DNA from 4 places in the Rhodococcus sp. IEGM 1354 genome. Region 4 is predicted to be linked to each of the others. Evidence: riboswitches for the same ligand, from Rfam matches in the RefSeq annotation. Region 4 holds a riboswitch; each other region holds the start of a gene.
What was found. A riboswitch is a leader RNA that binds a small molecule or an ion and turns the genes downstream of it on or off. The one in region 4 is predicted to bind S-adenosylmethionine.
Positions count from the first base shown of each region.

Region 1: it holds a riboswitch for S-adenosylmethionine, as region 4 does, so the genes downstream of both, QM588_RS19265 (ABC transporter substrate-binding protein) here and QM588_RS21350 (aminotransferase class V-fold PLP-dependent enzyme) in region 4, are expected to answer to the same signal.
Region 2: it holds a riboswitch for S-adenosylmethionine, as region 4 does, so the genes downstream of both, QM588_RS19230 (amino acid ABC transporter permease) here and QM588_RS21350 (aminotransferase class V-fold PLP-dependent enzyme) in region 4, are expected to answer to the same signal.
Region 3: it holds a riboswitch for S-adenosylmethionine, as region 4 does, so the genes downstream of both, QM588_RS16745 (bifunctional o-acetylhomoserine/o-acetylserine sulfhydrylase) here and QM588_RS21350 (aminotransferase class V-fold PLP-dependent enzyme) in region 4, are expected to answer to the same signal.

Region 1 is NZ_JASHKT010000009.1:70,723-75,203, forward strand. Features, by position in the region: gene QM588_RS19255 (HNH endonuclease signature motif containing protein) at 1-740, opposite strand, end outside; gene QM588_RS19260 (hypothetical protein) at 1,063-1,617, shown strand; SAM riboswitch class I at 1,721-1,814, shown strand; gene QM588_RS19265 (ABC transporter substrate-binding protein) at 2,059-3,645, shown strand; gene QM588_RS19270 (ABC transporter permease) at 3,642-4,481, shown strand, end outside.
Region 2 is NZ_JASHKT010000009.1:64,088-68,568, reverse strand. Features, by position in the region: gene QM588_RS19245 (GNAT family N-acetyltransferase) at 1-52, opposite strand, end outside; gene QM588_RS19240 (ABC transporter substrate-binding protein) at 128-1,102, opposite strand; gene QM588_RS19235 (amino acid ABC transporter ATP-binding protein) at 1,145-1,942, opposite strand; gene QM588_RS19230 (amino acid ABC transporter permease) at 1,939-2,799, opposite strand; SAM riboswitch class I at 3,013-3,106, opposite strand; gene QM588_RS19225 (hypothetical protein) at 3,341-4,481, shown strand, end outside.
Region 3 is NZ_JASHKT010000007.1:72,277-76,757, forward strand. Features, by position in the region: gene QM588_RS16730 (response regulator transcription factor) at 1-486, opposite strand, end outside; gene QM588_RS16735 (ABC transporter substrate-binding protein) at 622-1,671, shown strand; gene QM588_RS16740 (MFS transporter) at 1,675-2,814, opposite strand; SAM riboswitch class IV at 3,167-3,289, shown strand; gene QM588_RS16745 (bifunctional o-acetylhomoserine/o-acetylserine sulfhydrylase) at 3,444-4,481, shown strand, end outside.
Region 4 is NZ_JASHKT010000011.1:89,503-93,983, reverse strand. Features, by position in the region: gene alc (allantoicase) at 1-393, shown strand, start outside; gene QM588_RS21360 (YbaK/EbsC family protein) at 546-1,019, shown strand; gene QM588_RS21355 (hypothetical protein) at 1,031-1,534, opposite strand; gene QM588_RS21350 (aminotransferase class V-fold PLP-dependent enzyme) at 1,689-3,020, opposite strand; SAM riboswitch class IV at 3,075-3,190, opposite strand; gene QM588_RS21345 (Pls/PosA family non-ribosomal peptide synthetase) at 3,345-4,481, shown strand, end outside.

The DNA.
Region 1 (4,481 bases), on a different contig from region 4:
AGCTCCGAGTCGACGCAGAACTTTCCTTCCGACATTCCGTCGGACCCCTGCTCACCGAGGTAGAAGAACGCATCCCGCCGTTTCCGCGGCCTCGGCTTCGCGTTCTTGTCCTCGTCTTCGTCCTCGTCGAAGTCGCCGTCGGGGTCGAGGATCGAACCGAGGTGCGCCACCAACGGCGCGAAGTCGTCGGGTCGCCTCGTCGACGCCAAGCCGACCAACTGCTGTTCGGCGCGATCGCGGGTCTGCGGATCGACACTCGAGGGCAGATGGCGGAAGAATTCGCGGATCATCTGCACGTGCTGGACGTCGAGCAGTCCTGCCCGCATCGCTGCAGCGGTGTGCGGCAGCAAAGGCGGTAGCGGTTCGCCGGACAGTGCGGTGCGGTCACCCAATTCGGCGGCCAGACGTACTCGCGCCCCGGCTGTTCGTGGGGTGATCCGGATCATCCACGCCACCGAGCACGGCACCGACCCCGGATAGACGTCGAGGCCGTGCTGTGAGATCAGCTCGTTGAGCCAGGTGTGCGAATACGCGGTCACAGACCGCGACAGAGTTTCCATGCGTTGGATCACCGCACGGCGGTCGGCATTCGACCATGCCACCGACGCCTGCCCCGCCAACTCGGCGACCGCGGACTCGACACGGTCCACCAGCGCTGACAGTTCGGGATCGGACACAGCAGGGGCAGGCGGCACCGTCTCGATGCCGTCCACCCCTGATCCGCCGTCCCCCGAAAGCATGGACAGAATCTACCGCGACCCACCGACAACTATTCGAACGCACGTTCCCACATCATTTGGCTGTCGCTGCGGCCCAGCTGGAGTCGGCGCACGGCACTATGCGGCCAATTACATATGGATCCAAAGTGTGACGTTGTCGGATTTGTGCAACCACGAGTCGCAAAGATGCTGGTGGCGGCGTTCAATATCCCCCAAGGCGGACGTAACGACCACAGCAGCGTTGCTTGCATCGGTGACGAAAGCCACTGCTCGACGGTACCTCCGAATGCGACTGTCGAGCCGGTGACCAATGTTGTGTGTTGACCCAGTGGGGATGATCGACATGAACGACTCGTGTGGCTCCGCGCTTTCGTGCAGTTCGGCCAAGGACATGATCACCCGACTCCAGTTCGGCACCGCCGACCTGTGGCCAGAGGACGCGGCGCTTGCTGCCCGCTGGCGCTACATGGCCGATCTGGTCGACTCCGATCGCGGCATTCTCGCTGAGCTCCACGGTTCGGTAACGACTCCGGTGGCGGATGCTCTCGCTGCGGCTGCGGAACTGTGCAGACAATCGGCCGATGAGCCTGTGACCGCCGGAGACTGGGCGCTACTCGGACGAGCGCTGGCGTGGCTCGGCCCCGGCGGTTCCGATATCGATCGCGCGTTGCTTGCTGTGGGAGAAGAGTTGACACTGATCGGTCTCGACGGTGCGGAACAGGACTTCTCGGTCGCGACCTGGCTCTGCATGGACGTCCTCGTCCGATTCGCTCATGCCGGCGAAGCGATCGACTACTGGGTGCACCGCGTGAATGCGCCAGAGTTGAACAAGGTTGCCTCGCATGATGATTCGAGATCTTGCGCGAGTGGGAGCGCTGGACTGGCGCTGGCCGTCTGAACGGTAGGCATCGTTCCGACCGCGCTTCTCGCGTCTGTTGTCGGCGGGTTTTCCTACCCCGGTTGGCAACCGAGTCGACGCTCTCGTAGTATCGGGAACCGTAGGACCATCCAGAGCGACCGAGAGACCTGGCTCTATGACGTCGCAGCAACCCCCCGCTCGTCGGGTGAGGGTGCTACCGCCGGGACCGATGGAGGAATGCACGTGAACACCCGAGTTGCCTCAGGCTTCGTCAACGGTTGCCGCCGTCTCCATGTCGATCTGTGCCGCCTCAACGGTTCGACCTGTCGCAGCTGACCTTTCGCCGCAACTCGTACTTCACACCTCACCTCATCATCTGCGCGCACTCCTGCCTGGGCACACCCAGCTCGGACGCGGGACTGTGCGCGCGATCGACCAGATATCGGAGACACCTACGTGTCCACTCGTCCTGCATTCCTGGTGGCCGGCCTGATCGCCACTACGGCCACATTCCTCGCCGGGTGCGCCGGTGGTGCCGCCACCACGGCCGCCGATGCCGGTCCGGCTCAGCCGGGCGGGACTCTGCGTTACGGCTTGTCCGGGGCCCCGACCTGCTCGGATCCCGCCCAGTCCGGCACCAACCAGACCATCTACGTCACCCGTCAGGTCGTCGATTCACTCACCGATCAGAACCCCGAAACCGGTGAGATCGAACCGTGGCTGGCCGAGCGGTGGGAGGTCGGTCCCGACGCGAAATCCTTCACATTCACGCTGAAGGACGGCGTCACCTTCAGTGACGGCACGGTGCTCGACGCGGCGGCGGTGAAGGCGAATTTCGACGCGATCATCGGCCTCGGCGCAGCGAAGGCACCGTTGGCGGCGAGCTATCTGACCGGCTATCAGAGCGCGACGGTGGTCGACCCCTCGACGGTGCGCATCGACTTCGCAGCACCGAATGCGCAGTTCCTGCAGGCGAGTTCGACACCACAGCTCGGAATACAGGCACTCGCTACCTCGGGCCGATCGGCGGAATCGCGGTGCTTGGGAACCAACATCGGGTCCGGGCCCTTCACCTATGCCGACTACCAACAGGATCGGTCGGTCTCGTTGGCCAAGCGGACCGGATACAACTGGGGTTCAGCGGTATTCGGTCACACCGGCGAGGCCTATCTCGATCGCATCGATTTCACCATCGTGCCCGAGTCGGGCGTCCGCACGGGAAGCTTGTCCTCCGATCAACTGGACGCCGTCAGCGATGCGTTGCCGCAGGACGCTCCGCAGATCGAAGCGACCGGCGGCCGAATTCTGACCACCTCGAACCCGGGAGTCCCGTTCGGCATTCAGCCCAACGTCACGCGCGGTGCGTTGCAGGATCCCGTCGTGCGCGCCGCACTGGTGCCTGCCATCAACCGGCAGGAACTCGTCGACACCGTACTGGGACCCGATTTCGAGCCGGCCACCAGCGCGTTGGCCAGTGCGACACCGGGTTACACCGAACTCGCCGGAGTGACCTACGACCCGGACAATGCCAAGGCGTTGCTCGACGCGGCAGGGTGGGTTCCCGGATCGGACGGAATCCGTGAAAAGGACGGACAGAGGCTGAGTTTCGAGGTCATGTACTCCGCAGTGTTCGCTGGCAACCAGGCGATCCTGGAGTTGACGCAGCAGCAGCTACGTGCGGTGGGCGTCGACCTGCAGCTCGAGTTGGTCTCGACGTCCGAGGCGACAGCACGTCAAGGCACCAAGGACTACGACTCCACGTACTACAACAGCACCCGCGCCGACGGCGATATTCTGCGCACCACGTTCGCCGTCGAAGGACGTAACCTGAACGCGCGCAGCCCGATTCCCGAGCTGGATGCATCGCTGACCGATCAGCTCTCGACCACCGATGCAACGGCGCGCAACGACATCCTCGCCACCGCGCAACAGCAGGTGCTCGACAACGGACTGTGGATCCCCACGATCGAACTGTCGCAGGCCGTCGGCGCGGCGTCGAAAGTGCAGGACCTGAAGTTCGAGGCCTCCGCTCGACTGCAGTTCTTCGATACCTGGCTGAGCGCATGATCCGGTACCTCGGACAGCGCGTACTGCAGGCAGTGGCAGTGCTGTGGGCCGCGTTCACCATCTCGTTCGGCGTGCTGTTCCTGCTGCCGTCGGACCCGGTGAGTCTTGCTGTCGACTCGGCCGGCTCGGGCACACCGGTCGACGCAGCGGCCGTCGCAGAATTGCAGGCCCGCTACGGTTTGGACCAGCCGGTGTGGGTTCAGTACTGGCATTCGCTGACCGGGGCTGTGCAGGGCGACTTCGGATTGTCCATCGCCACCGGACAACCGGTGACGACGGCCATCCTCGATGCCGTGCCGAGCACGCTCGGCCTCGCAGGCACCGCACTGGTATTGGCGGTCGTGTTCGGGTCGGCACTGGCGTACGCCGCGACGTACACCCGAACGCCGTGGCTGAAGAATCTGTTGTTCGCACTCCCGCCGCTCGGGGTGGCTGTACCGACCTTCTGGGTGGGACTGCTGTTGCTGCAACTGTTCTCGTTCCAATTGAGGTGGTTCCCGGCCTTCGGCGACGCCGGAGCGGCTGCGATGGTGCTGCCTGCGGTCACATTGGCACTGCCGACCGGTGCGGTCATCGCTCAGGTGTTGGCCACCAGCATGGCGACTACCTGGAAACAGCCGTTCGTCGATGTCGCTCGCGCCAAGGGCGTCTCGCGGCTACGGGTGCAGACGCGGCATATAGCGCGGCTGTCGTCCATCCCGGCTTTCACGATCGCGGGTGTGTTGGTGGGGACGCTGCTCGCCGGATCGGTCGTCGTCGAGACGGTGTTCTCGCGGGCCGGAGTAGGGCGGCTGACCCAGACTTCGGTGTTGGCCCAGGACATTCCGGTGGTGCAG
Region 2 (4,481 bases), on a different contig from region 4:
GTCCTGGACCCGTGTCACCAGTGCGGATGTTGACATCGAACGTCGCGCTCATGTGCTTCCTGTCTCGATTACCTGTCCACCAGATCAGCGACCAACTCCCCGGCCGACGTCACCCCTGCTCAGCTGTCTAACCTTCCTTGCGGGGTAGCCCGGGCGGGTTGATGACGGACTCGGTCACTGCCTCGGACTGCAGGCCCCAACGATCGATCACCTTCTGATAGCTGCCGTCCTCGATGGCGTGGTTCACTGCGTCCTGCACGGCGTCGATGAGGCCGTTGTCCTTCTTCGTCAGAACTGCTATTTCACCCTGCAGCGCATCTCCGGCACCGGAGAACGTGCCGATGATCTTTGTTTCGCCGCCGGTTGCCGCGTGATAGACAGCCGACGGATTCGGTCCCAGATACCCGTCGATACGGCCTGACCCGAGCGCCAGGTAGTAGTCGGAGGTGTTCTGGTAATAAGCGATCTCGGCGGGAGCCAGACCCTCGGCTACGTTCTGTTCGTTCCAGTCCACCAGCAGCTGCTCTTGATTGGTACCGGAGCCGACACCGATCTTCTTACCTGCGATGTCCTGACGCTTCTCGACTGTCCAATCGGTGTCCTTCTGCGCCTCGAAAGCGAGGTTGTCCAGTCGATAGGTCGCGAAGTCGTACTTGTCCTTGCGCTCCTCGGTGACGGTGACATTGGAGATGAACACATCGTTCTCGCCGGAATCGATCTTCACGAAGTTCTGTGACCAATCTGCGACCTGAAGATCGACGTCGAGACCGAGAATGTCGGCGATCAGGTACGAGAAGTCCACCTCGGACCCCACGATGGTGGTGTCGTCGGTGGCGTAGAAGCGCAGTGGTGGCGCGGTACCGCCCGCCCCGGTGACGATCAGCGTGCCGCGATCGCGAATCGCTTGCGGCACTTCGGCTGCGATCTCGTCGACCTTCTCGACGCGAACGCGGTCGGCCTGCTCGGGTGAAAGATCGAACGTTCCGCCGTCATCGGTGACGACCCGAGATTCGGCAGTGGGTTCGCTGCATGCAGTCGCAGTGAGCGCCAGGACCGCGAATGCGGACGCTACTACCGCGAGCCTACGAGATGATCCGGACATGACTTTCCCCGTTCGTGGGTGCAGGTGAAGGGTGAGTGAGAGCTAGAGAACGTGAGCGAGGAACGACTTGGTGCGTTCCTCCTGGGGTGAATCGAGAATCTCTGCAGGAGAGCCTTGTTCGACGATGACGCCGCCATCCATGAAGACGACGGTGTCGGCGACCTCGCGAGCGAACCCGACCTCGTGCGTGACGATCACCAGGGTGGCACCATCGCACGCCAGGCCGCGGATGACCTCGAGAACCTCTCCCACCAATTCGGGATCGAGGGCTGACGTCGGCTCGTCGAACAGAATGACTGTGGGACGCAGGGCAAGTGCACGCGCGATGGCGACCCGCTGCTGTTGTCCGCCGGAGAGCCGTCGCGGATAGTCATGCGCTTTAGAGTGCACCCCGACTCGATCGAGGAGAGCCAGCGCTTCGGGTTCGACGTCGGAACGCGGGCGTTTCTGCGCAGAGATCGGGGCTTCGACGACATTCTCGAGGACCGTCAGGTGAGGAAACAGATTGAAGTTCTGGAACACGAAACCGATCTGGGAACGCTGCCGCAGAATCTCCTTGTTGCTGAGTTCGTGCAGTTTGTTGCCTTTGCGCCGATATCCCACCAGATCACCGTCGATCCGGACGGTGCCCTGGTCCACCTTCTCCAGATGGTTCAGAGCGCGCAGCAAAGTCGACTTGCCCGAACCCGAGGGGCCGATAATCGCGGTCACCTCACCGGGACGTACGACGAGGTCGACGCCTTTGAGCACCTCGAGCCCGCCGTAGGACTTGTGGACGCCGCGCACCTCGACCGCGTATCTCGTTGCGGCACTGGATGTGGAGGCATCGAGAGTGGTCATCGGGTCGCCCCTCTCGGCGCGAAGGTGACGTTGGAGAGCTTGTGGCGAATCTGTTGGATCGGCGTCAGCGGAATGTTGCGTACCGCGCCCTTGGCGTAGTGCCGCTCGACGTAGAACTGCACGATCGAGAGCACCGACGTCAAAATGATGTACCAGACGGTCGCGACCATGAGCAGCGGAACCACGCGTCCGTTGCGTCCGTAAATGACCTGCACCTGGTAGAACAATTCGGCGATGGCCATGACCGACACGATCGACGTACCTTTGAACAGAGAGATCACCTCGTTGGCCGCGTTGGGGAGAATCCCTCGCATCGCCTGCGGCAGAACGATCTTGAAGAACTCCCGTCTCTTCGGAATACCCAGCGCTGCTGCTGCTTCGAGTTGCCCCTGGTCCACCGAGATGATACCGGCCCGAACGATCTCGGCGGAGTAGGCCGCTTGGTGCAGGGCCAGCCCGATGATGGCCGCCGTCGATCCACTGATGACGTTGTTGACGTCGAACTGGAAGAAGCTGGGACCGAACGGAATTCCCAAAGACAGAGTCTGATACAGGTACGCAATATTGAACCAGAACAGAAGCTGCACGATCAACGGGATGGAACGGAAGGCCCAGATGTAGAACCAGGAGATAACCTGCAACACAGGATTGTCGGACAGCCGCGCTACCGCCAGGCCGATACCTATGGCGAAGCCGATCAGCGTGCCCCAGAAGGTGAGCTGGATGGTCAACCACAGCGCCGACATCACCGATGCCGCAGTGAAGTACTGAGCGAAGGTGTCCCAATCCCAGCCGGGGTTAGTGACGAAGCCGTGCAGGAACTGACCGACCACGATCAGAGTGGCGACTCCGATCACCCAGCGCCACGGGTGCCACGTGCGTGCAACGACGAGTTGTTCGTCGGGAATGTCGTCCGTCGTATCCACAACGGGACGAGAGTCGAGTTGAGTCACCGGAACCGCCGGGTCGGATGGGCAGCGATCATCGCTGGGTTGCCTTTCGAGGATTTCGTGCTGTGAGTACGCCGATCGATCACGCGTGCGTACAGATACAGATGTTCATCGGTCGCGCCTCCATCGGTCCTGGCGGTAGCACCCACACGCCTCAGGGCGGGGTTGCTGCGACGTCATCGAGCCAAGGTCTCTCGGTCGCTCTGGATGGTGACAGGAACGTACAGACAAATCTATCGAGAAGTCAAGTGCACGTACGCATTCGGTTTCAATCACGATGATTTCAACCCTTGCCACCGGCGATGTTCGCCGAGTGTCAGCCAAAAATACCCCGGTACCGGGCCGCCGGATTCGGCGCGGGCCGTTGGATGTGGAGAGCAGGTCTCCGGCCGGAACCGGGAATTGCGCACTACTCATGAGCCAATCGATCACCGATTAGGCTTACCGTGTGCGAATCGACATGCGGCGCGGTGGAGTCCGGATCGACGCCGTGGTCGTCGCTGCGATCGTCGCCGTGGGCTGTGTGGCAGCCGGAATCACCCTTGATTCGCCCGAGGTCGGAGACATACCGGGTTGTGACGTCGTAGTTCCCGCCGGCGAGACGTTCTCCTTCTTCACCGGTTCCTACCCAGGTAAGTACGACAACCCCGACTACCCGTGGCTGACGGCCGAGAAGGCGTCGGCGATGTCGGAGTCCCTGGTTCGCTCGTTGCCCACAGACGTCGAAGTGGAGTTCGCTTCCCCCTCGAATTCACTGGTGTTCCAACCGATGCAGATCTACTCGAAGAAGGCCGAACTGTCGGGCGGCATGACCGTCGAGGACCTCAGTGGGGACAGCACGGCATCCGGGGTCGTCGATCGTGCAGGAGTCGCTGCACCACTGCAGGTCTCAGCAGAGGCATGGGACGATGCGATTCCACCGTGCACCGAGGGATCGGTCGACGAACGGATCGTGCTGCCCGACGGCACCGTTGTCGATGCGCTGGATGCGGTGTCCGAGTACGACGGGGTATCGACGCATCGGCGCACAGCGACCGCATACTTCCCGGACACCATCGTCCATGCACGGACTTCGAACGAAGGGGACGAGGCCGAACTCCCCCTCGAGGCCGACGAACTCCGCGACATCGTCTCGAATCCCGAACTGCGGGTGAGCGCACGCGTCCCCGAAGGTACGAAACCAGCACGCGCCGACTGTGGACCATCGCGCGAGTACCCCGTTCCCCCACTGCCGCGCGATGTGGTCGAGCGCATCGGATCGGCACTCCAGGCGCGGTGGGAAACCGCGTTTCCGAACACATCGACCGATATCGCTGTGGGCGACCTGATGCCGGGCACCTATGGAAGCGGAAGCGCCTGCAATGCAGTCGTTCTCACCAGCTCGCGCGGCACCGCACAGGTGAACGTCGAGATATCCGTCGAGGACAACGTGGAGTGGCCCGACGATCCGGACGTGCTGCGCAGTGTTCTACCCGACGGCACAGTGGTGACCCGCAGGTCCGACATGCGCACGATCGGGACGGAACCGACCGAGTGGCTCAGTGTGCTCCGGCCGTCGAACACGCTGGTGCAGTTCCGTTTCGACGACA
Region 3 (4,481 bases), on a different contig from region 4:
CAGGATGTCGAATTCGGTTCTGGTGACGTGGATGTCGCCCGCGTCGGTGGAGACGCGTCGCTCCCGGTGATCGATGTGCACGTCGCCGATTCGAGTGGTGTGCTGCTCGGGAGTGACGACGCGCTCGGCGCGCCTGATGAGGGCGTGCACACGCGCGACCAGTTCACGCATGCTGAACGGCTTGCCCAGATAGTCGTCCGCACCGACGCCCAGCCCGACGAGCATGTCGGTCTCGTCGGACTTGGCCGTCAACATCAGTACCGGTACCGGCCGGGACGCCTGGATGCGTCGACACACTTCGAGTCCGTCGAAACCGGGAAGCATCAGATCCAGCACCACCACGTCGGGGTCGATCCGGCCGCACACTTCCACCGCGGACGGGCCGTCTGCGGCGGTGACCACGTCGTACCCTTCGCCTCGCAGTCGAGCGGCCACGGCATCGGAGATCGTGGGTTCGTCGTCGACTACGAGAACTGTGCGGCTCATGAGAATTGACCCTAGAGGTCGGACATGGAGGACTTCGTCGGGAAATGTGGAGGTTCGGTGAAGGTTGACGTGAATGTCTGACCAAGGGTGGGCTACCCTTCCTTTCGGTACCCGCCCTGACGAAAGGCCCATTCGATGCGTACCCGACCACTTCGGAGAACTTTGGCGGTGTGCGCGATCGCGTTGACCACGGCGGGACTACTGAGCGCCTGCTCGAACTCCGACGGCGCGTCCGACGGCCCCGACTCCCCCACGACCGCCAGCTCGGCCGTCTTTCCCGTGTCGGTGGAGCATGCGTTCGGCGAAACCGTCGTTCCAGACGAGCCCACGCGCGTCGTGGTGGCGGGATACACCGAACAGGACACGGTCTTGGCCCTCGGCGTGATCCCCGTCGGGGTGACGGAGTGGTACGGCGACCAGCCGTACGCGACCTGGCCCTGGGCTCGGGCCGCGCTGGGAAATGCCCAGCCCGAGGTGCTCACCAACAACGGCGACGGCTTCGAGACCGAGAAGATCGCCGCCCTCGAGCCCGATCTGATCATCGCCACCAACGCCGGTCTCACCGCGGACAGCTACCGGACTCTGAGCAACATCGCACCCACGCTCGCCCAGTCCGACGCGTCGACCGCCTACTTCGAGCCCTGGGACGTACAGGCGGAGAAGATCGGACGGGCGATGGGCAAGAAGGCCGAGGTGGACGGGCTCATCGACGGCGTGAATCAGAAGTTCGCCGATGCCGCGGCGGCGCACCCCGAGTTCGCGGGCAAGAAGGCGATCTTCCTACAGAACGCGTTCTACGAGGGCAAGGCCATCGCATACCAAGACGGTTTGAGCACCGACTTCCTGACGAAGCTCGGTTTTGTGATACCCGACGACATCGACGCGTTCGTGCCGGCCGACGGCAGTGCGCAGGCGAGCATCCCGCTGGAGAACCTGTCGGTCCTCGACACTGCAGATGTGCTGATCTGGGGAACGGAGAACCCGGGCGATCGCGGCCAGTTGGAGAAGGAACCGGTGTACAACGCTCTGCAGCCGGTGAAGGACGGCAATCTCGTCTTCACCGATGGGGTGACGGCGGGGGCGATCTACTTCACGAGCGTGCTGAGCCTGCCGTACGTGATCGACAAGGTGGCTCCGGCACTGTCCGAGGCGCTCGGCGGAACCGCCACCACCATCACGTCCTGACTCTCATACCGCCGAGCGCTTCTCCATCCACATGGCGACGGACAGAACGCCCAGGCCGGCAACAGCGAGTCCCGAGCCGACGGCGGCCGGTGCCGTGTAGCCGAGGCCTGCGGCGATCACGGCGCCGCCCACCGCGGCTCCAATGGCATTGGCCAGGTTGAACGCCGCGTGGTTGAGTGACGCGGCGAGAGTCTGCGCGTCCTCCGCCACGTCCATCAGACGGGTCTGAAGTCCGGGGACGACGGACGAGCCGGACGCGCCGATCAAGAACACGAGAAGCAGCGCGGTCACCGGGTTGTGAGCCGCGACGACGAAGACGGCCAGGGACACTGCGGTCGCGGCCAGCCCGATGAAGGTGCCCTTGAGCTTGTACTTGTCGGCCAACCAACCGCCTGCGTAGTTGCCGGCAACCATGCCGAGGCCGTAGATCATCAAGGCCACCGGAACCAGTGCACGGGCAAGGCCCGCGACGTCGGTCAGGGTCGACGCGATGTAGGTGTACACCGCGAACATGCCACCGAATCCGACGATGCCGACGAACAGGGTCATCCACACCTGCCCACGGCGCAGGGCACCGAGCTCGGTGATCGGACTGGTGGTCGGCATCGCGTCGAGTCGCGGCATCCACAGGACCAGCGCACTGACGGTGAGCAACCCGATCACGGCGACGAGCGCGAATGCGCTTCGCCACCCGAGGGCCTGGCCGATCCAGGTCGCCACCGGTACACCGACGACGTTCGCCACCGATAGACCCATCATCACCATCGCGACGGCCTTGGCTCGTTTGCCCGGCTCAGCGAGGTGCGCTGCCACTAGCGCCGCAACGCCGAAATACGCGCCGTGCGGCAGGCCGGCCACGAATCGGGAGGCCACCAACTCGTTGAAACTCGGTGCGAAGACCGTCCCGAGATTGCCGAGCGTGAACGCCACCATCAGCGCCAGCAACAACATGCGCCGAGGAACACGCGCCGCAAGAGCGGCGATGGTCGGCGCACCGACGACGACGCCGAGTGCGTAGGCGGAGATCATGTGACCGGCCGACGGCTCCGAGATGCCCATCGTCGTCGCGATGTCCGGGAGCAGGCCCATCGACGCGAATTCGGTGGTGCCGATACCGAAGCCGCCGATGGACAGAGCCAGCATGGCAAGCCTGCGGCGGGTCGAGTGTGGTCGATGGCCGACACTCAACCCACTCGACACCTTGCCGCGCACGGCGCTGACGTTTCTGGCGAGAGCGGAATCGGTGACAGTCACAGCAGAACAACCTTCGTAAGCAATCGGACTACAGAGCGGGGCCGGGGGCGCGATGACGACCTGGTGGATCGATTCAGCACAGCCCGACCGGACGGCACAACGTTCGTCGTCTCCATTGTCTTCCCCGAGGCGACTCGTTTTCGAGTCGTCGGGCGGTGATTGTCCTCACCAGAGCATCTGCTCGAGGGTCGCGAGCGCCCTCGTTCCCCCGAGACACCCGTACCCGCTAAGATTCCTGCCAGGTCATGAGTGCCAGCATCGAGCCCCGGCTTGCTGGCCGGCAACCCTCCAACCGCGGTGGGGTGCCCCGGGTGAACGACCAGGCCGATGCAACACATCCGTGTCGTATCGACAAGCGCGGGTCCGCTCCGAAGCGGACCCACTGATCTTCGGTCCCCACGGGCCGAGGCATGTCAGGAGGTTCTCATGTGTTGCTGTACCGATACGCCCCGTAACGCTCGAGTTCTCGAGCTTCATTCGACAGAAAACACGTCTGAGAAAACGGAGTATCACCAGCCATGACCGATTCGACCCCCGACGTCGTCGACGCCACCGGAGCACCCACCGAGGATCCGTTCACCGATCCCGCAGCCGACTGGAGCTTCGAGACCAAGCAGATCCATTCGGGTCAGACACCGGACGGCACCACCAGGGCTCGTGCGTTGCCCATCTACCAGACCACCTCGTACACGTTCGACAACACCGATCACGCGGCCGCATTGTTCGGTCTGGCCGAGCCCGGCAACATCTACACCCGGATCATCAACCCGACACAGGATGTCGTCGAGCAGCGCATCGCGGCCCTCGAAGGTGGCGTCGCGGCATTGCTGCTCGCGTCGGGCCAGGCCGCCGAGACGTTCGCGATTCTCAACCTCGCCGAGGCGGGCGACCACATCGTGTCGAGCCCGCGGCTCTACGGCGGCACCTACAACCTGTTCCATTACACGCTCCCCAAGCTGGGTATCACCGTCTCGTTCGTCGATGATCCGGACGATCTCGAGCAGTGGCGCGCGGCCATCACACCGTCGACCAAAGCGTTCTACGGTGAGACGATCTCCAATCCGAAGAACGACATTCTCGATATCCCCGGCATTTCGGCCGTTGCCCACGAGAACGGCATTCCGCTGATCGTCGACAACACCGTCGCGACGCCGTACCTGCTGCAGCCGCTGAAGCACGGTGCCGACATCGTGGTGCACTCGGCGACGAAGTACCTCGGCGGTCACGGCACGGCGATCGCAGGCGTCATCGTCGACGGCGGAACGTTCGACTGGACGCAGGGCCGTCACCCCAACTTCACCACCCCGGACCCGAGTTACCACGGTGTCGTCTTCGCCGATCTCGGCGCTCCGGCCTTCGCCTTGAAGGCACGGGTGCAGTTGTTGCGCGACATCGGGGCTGCGGTGTCACCCTTCAATGCGTTCCTCATCAGCCAAGGTCTCGAGACGTTGAGTCTTCGAATCGAGCGGCACGTGGCGAACGCGCAGAAGGTAGCCGAGTTCCTCGCCGGTCGCGACGACGTCGTCTCGATCAACTACGCCGGACTCGAATCCTCG
Region 4 (4,481 bases):
TCCAACATGTTCTACAGCTCCCCCAACAATCTGCTGTTCCCCGGCCCGCCGCGCTCGATGGGCGAAGGCTGGGAGACCTCGCGTCGACGCAACGACGCCAACGACTGGGTGCAGGTGCAGCTCGCCGGCACGGGCCGTATCCGGCTGGCCGAGCTGGACACCAGTTGCTTCCTGGGCAACGCCCCCGGCGCGGCGTCCCTGCAAGGGCGACTGGGCGACGGCGACTGGATCGAACTCCTGCCGCGAACGACACTGCAGCCCGACACTCGGCATCGCTTCGTTCTCGACCACGACATCCCGGTGTCGGAGGTGCGAATGGACATCTTCCCCGACGGCGGGATGGCGCGATTGAGACTGTTCGGTGATCTCGCGGGAGTGAAGCCTGCGGAATGACCCAAGGAGGCGGGAGTGGAGCCTGCGGAATGACCCAAGGAGGCGGGAGTGGAGCCTGCGGAATGACCCACTAAGGCGGGAGTGGAGCCTGCGGAATGACCCAGTTGGGCAAGCTCTCTGCGTAAACGGTCGTGTGGCAATAGGGTTGGGGCATGTCCCGGCTACTTCATCCGAATGCAGCCCATGTTGCCGACACCCTGATTTCTCGTGGTCATCACGGGGTGGTGGTGAACAGTCCCGAGGGCACCCACACCGCCGCCGATGCCGCAGCTGCATTGGGCGTCGAGGTGGGTGCGATCGTGAAGTCGATGGTGTTTCTGCTCGACGACGAGCCGGTGTTGCTCCTGGTGTCCGGGGCTCACAATGTTCATCTCGAGCACACCGGTGAGCGTCTCGGCGGCACACTCGCCCGAGCCGATCTGCGTACCGCCAAGCACGCCACCGGTCAGCCGATCGGCGGAATTGCTCCGGTCGGCCATCCGACGAACTTGGATACGTTCGTCGATCAGGACCTGGCGGCCCACCCGGAATTGTGGGCCGCAGCCGGGCACATCGACACGATCTTCCGCTCCTCGTACACCGAGTTGCTGCGCATCACCGCTGGTCTGGCGATCGACGTTACCTGAGCTCGAACGACCTACGAGGCGAGGGTCGGGGCGATTCGGGGTGCGCCGAGGATCGCGTCGACGACGTCGGTGTCGAGGCGGGTGCCGCGCGATTCGAGGAGCGGCAACACTCCTGCGACCAGGAACGTCGCCTGCCGCTCGATCTCGCCGTGTACCTGCAGCGTCACGCCGTCCGCGACGTCGGCCGCGGTGACGTCGGAGATCAAACTCGCCAGTCCCGACGGGGTACCGACGTAGCGGATCGACGACGGGCCCGCCGGCGCGTCGAGTGCGGCGAATTCCCGACGGGCTGTCCTGGCGTCGGCAGCGACGTAGATCTCGAGATCGAGGAAGACCGCGAGGTTCTCGGCCGATTCACCGCGGTCGACGGCTTCTGCGTGCAACCGGGCGCGTTGTTGCTGAGCTTCCCGCAGGTCCGAGGCGACGATCCTGACGGTGTTCACCTCGGGCCCAGCGGTCAGTTCGGTCCAGACGTCATCGGATTCGATGGCTATGCGGGTGTGATTGTGCGACATGAGTGGTGGTCCTGATTCGTCGGTCGGGATACGCATGCGGTCGGAGCGGAGCCGAACTCGAACACGACCCGGACGCAGTGCGGCACAGATCGACATACCTGTTGCACCAGTGGCGATTGCCACGAAAGACGACACTCACGGTCATGACGCCATGCTAACTGTCTGTGGGGCTGCACGGGGATCCAACCCCGGCGGCCCCGTCGGCCAGGGCGGGGAACGGCCGAGGGTCCGGAACGGGGTTCCACCACCCGGCCTCTTCGGCGTAATTCCAGTTCGGACCGGACTCGACGAACGCCGCCAACGCGCCGACGAGTCGGTCCACGTCGGCCGAGGAACTGCCGAGACCGATACTGGCCCGCACGGCACCGTCGGCATGACCGAGTCGGCGCAGCAGGGGGTGGGCGCAGAACTTTCCGTCGCGCACTCCGATGCCGTGTTCGGCCGACAGGTACGCCGCCACTTCACCGGGGTCGTAGCCGGCGACGGTGAACGTGACGATGCCGACGACGTCGGGCGCGTCTGCCCACACCTGCAGCAGTTCGACACCCTTCAGTGCGGCCAACCCGTCTCGCAATCGGGTGGACAATTCCCGCTCGTGTGCGGTCGCGGCGTCCTCGTCGAACGATGCGATGGCCTCGCACGCCGCCGCCAGCGCGACGACACCGAGCACATTGGGCGTTCCTGCCTCGTGTCGCTGCGGTGCGGGAGCCCAGTCGGTGTGCTCGATCGTCACACTGCGCACGGCACCACCGCCGGCCAGGTGGGGTTCGCCGGCGTCGAGCCAATCACGGCTTCCCACAAGCACACCCGCGCCGAACGGGGCGTAGAGCTTGTGTCCCGAGAACGCCAGATAGTCCACACCGAGTGCGGCAATGTCCACTCGACGGTGCGGAACGAGCTGTGCGCCGTCGACGACGATCCGAGCACCGTGCCGATGCGCGAGATCGGCCAGTTGCCCGATAGGGAGCACTTCGCCGGTGACGTTCGATGCCCCCGTGATGGCCAGTAGCGCAGCAGGTTTCGCAGCCAACTCCGCGTCGAGCCGGGCGAGCGTCTCGGCCAGCGTCGATGCTGCCACCACCACTCGGCGATTGCGCCACGGCAGCAGGTTCGCGTGGTGCTCGATATCGAGCACCACGGTCTCCCCCGGCACGCACGCGGCCAGCAGGTTGAGCGAATCGGTGGTGTTGCGTGTGAACACGACCACGGAATCCTGTTGTGCCCCAACGAACTCAGCGACGGTCTCGCGCGCCTTCTCGTATGCCGCGGTGCACACCCGAGACGCGTAGCCGGCACCGCGGTGCACGCTCGAGTAGAACGGCAGCAACTCCGCGATCCGATTCGTCACCGCCGACAGCGCGGGCGCGCTGGCCGCGTAGTCGAAGTTGGCGTAGGTGCACGTGCCACCGTGGACCAGCGGAACCTGCAACTCCGTGCCGGAAACAGGGGCAAAAGGAGCACAGGGACGGGAAAGTACAGACGTCATGACAGATCAAGCCCTCACGTTCGAGGGACCCGCAACGGAAGTGATTCGTGAACGAGTCCGCGCTTGCCGCGCCGGTTCTCCGGCGTCAGCCTGGTCGTCACCCGGAGCACCCCACCGCGAAGGAGGGTTGCCGACCAGCAAGCCGGGGCTCGATGCTGGTACTCGTGACCGTGGTCAAGACACTGGCAAACCCGCCACGGTTTTGTCAAGCCGGGGCTCACGCCGAGACAGCAGTAGGATCTCCGCGGTGGGAAGGCGCGCTCGTTCACCTGCTGGCAAACAGAACGTGAGATAACCAACGGCGCTGCTTTTCCTCAGCACCACATGAGTCATCTGCCAACGAACGAGAAGGACACCCGGTTGCCTGTGCACCAAGAGAACGATCTGCCGGGTTCGAGCACGGATATCGCACCTGCTCCGGCCGCGTTTCTCCGCTCGCCCCTTGCCCCGCCGGCCCGCACACTGATCGACGTACTGCAGGAGACAGCCGATCGTTTTCCGGATGCACCCGCGATCGACGACGGGACGGTGTCGGTCAGCTACGCCGAACTGCTGGACGACATCGCCGAGGGGGCCCAGTGGCTCGCCGACGCCGGTGTCCGACGCGGCGACCGCGTCGGCATCAGGATGCCGTCGGGGTCCTTCTCGCTCTATGTCGCGATTCTGTCGATCCTCGACGTCGGGGCTGCGTACGTACCCGTCGACGCCGACGATCCGGAAGAGCGCGCCGAATTGGTCTTCGGTGAGGCGCAGGTGACGGCCATCGTCACTGCGGGCGGTATCGCAGCCGGCACCGCGCCGAAACAGAATGCGCCTGAACTGGGTGGCGGTACTCCGGTGCCCGAGCCGCCCACACCCGAGGACGACGCGTGGGTGATCTTCACCTCGGGTTCGACCGGAACCCCCAAAGGTGTTGCAGTCAGCCACCGTAACGCCGCGGCGTTCGTCGACGCCGAGGCTCGCATGTTCCTGCAGAAGGATCCGCTGGGACCGGGTGACCGAGTGCTCGCCGGCCTGTCGGTCGCGTTCGACGCCTCCTGCGAGGAGATGTGGCTGGCGTGGCGGCACGGCGCCTGCCTGGTGCCCGCCCCGCGCTCCCTGGTGCGATCCGGCTTCGACCTCGGTCCGTGGCTCGTCTCCCGAGACATCAGCGTCGTCTCGACGGTGCCGACGCTGGCGTCACTGTGGCCCGCGGTGGCACTGGAAGCGGTGCGGCTGTTGATCTTCGGTGGCGAAGCATGCCCACCCGAGCTGGCCGAGCGGCTCGCCGTCGAAGGCCGGGAAGTCTGGAACACCTACGGCCCCACCGAGGCGACGGTCGTCGCGTGCGCGTCCATCATGGACGGGAAGGGCCCGGTCCGCATCGGATTACCGCTGGACGGTTGGGATCTGGCAGTCGTCGACGCCTCGGGCACTCCGGTGGCGGTCGGCGAAGTAGGCGAGCTCGTCATCGGCGGCGTC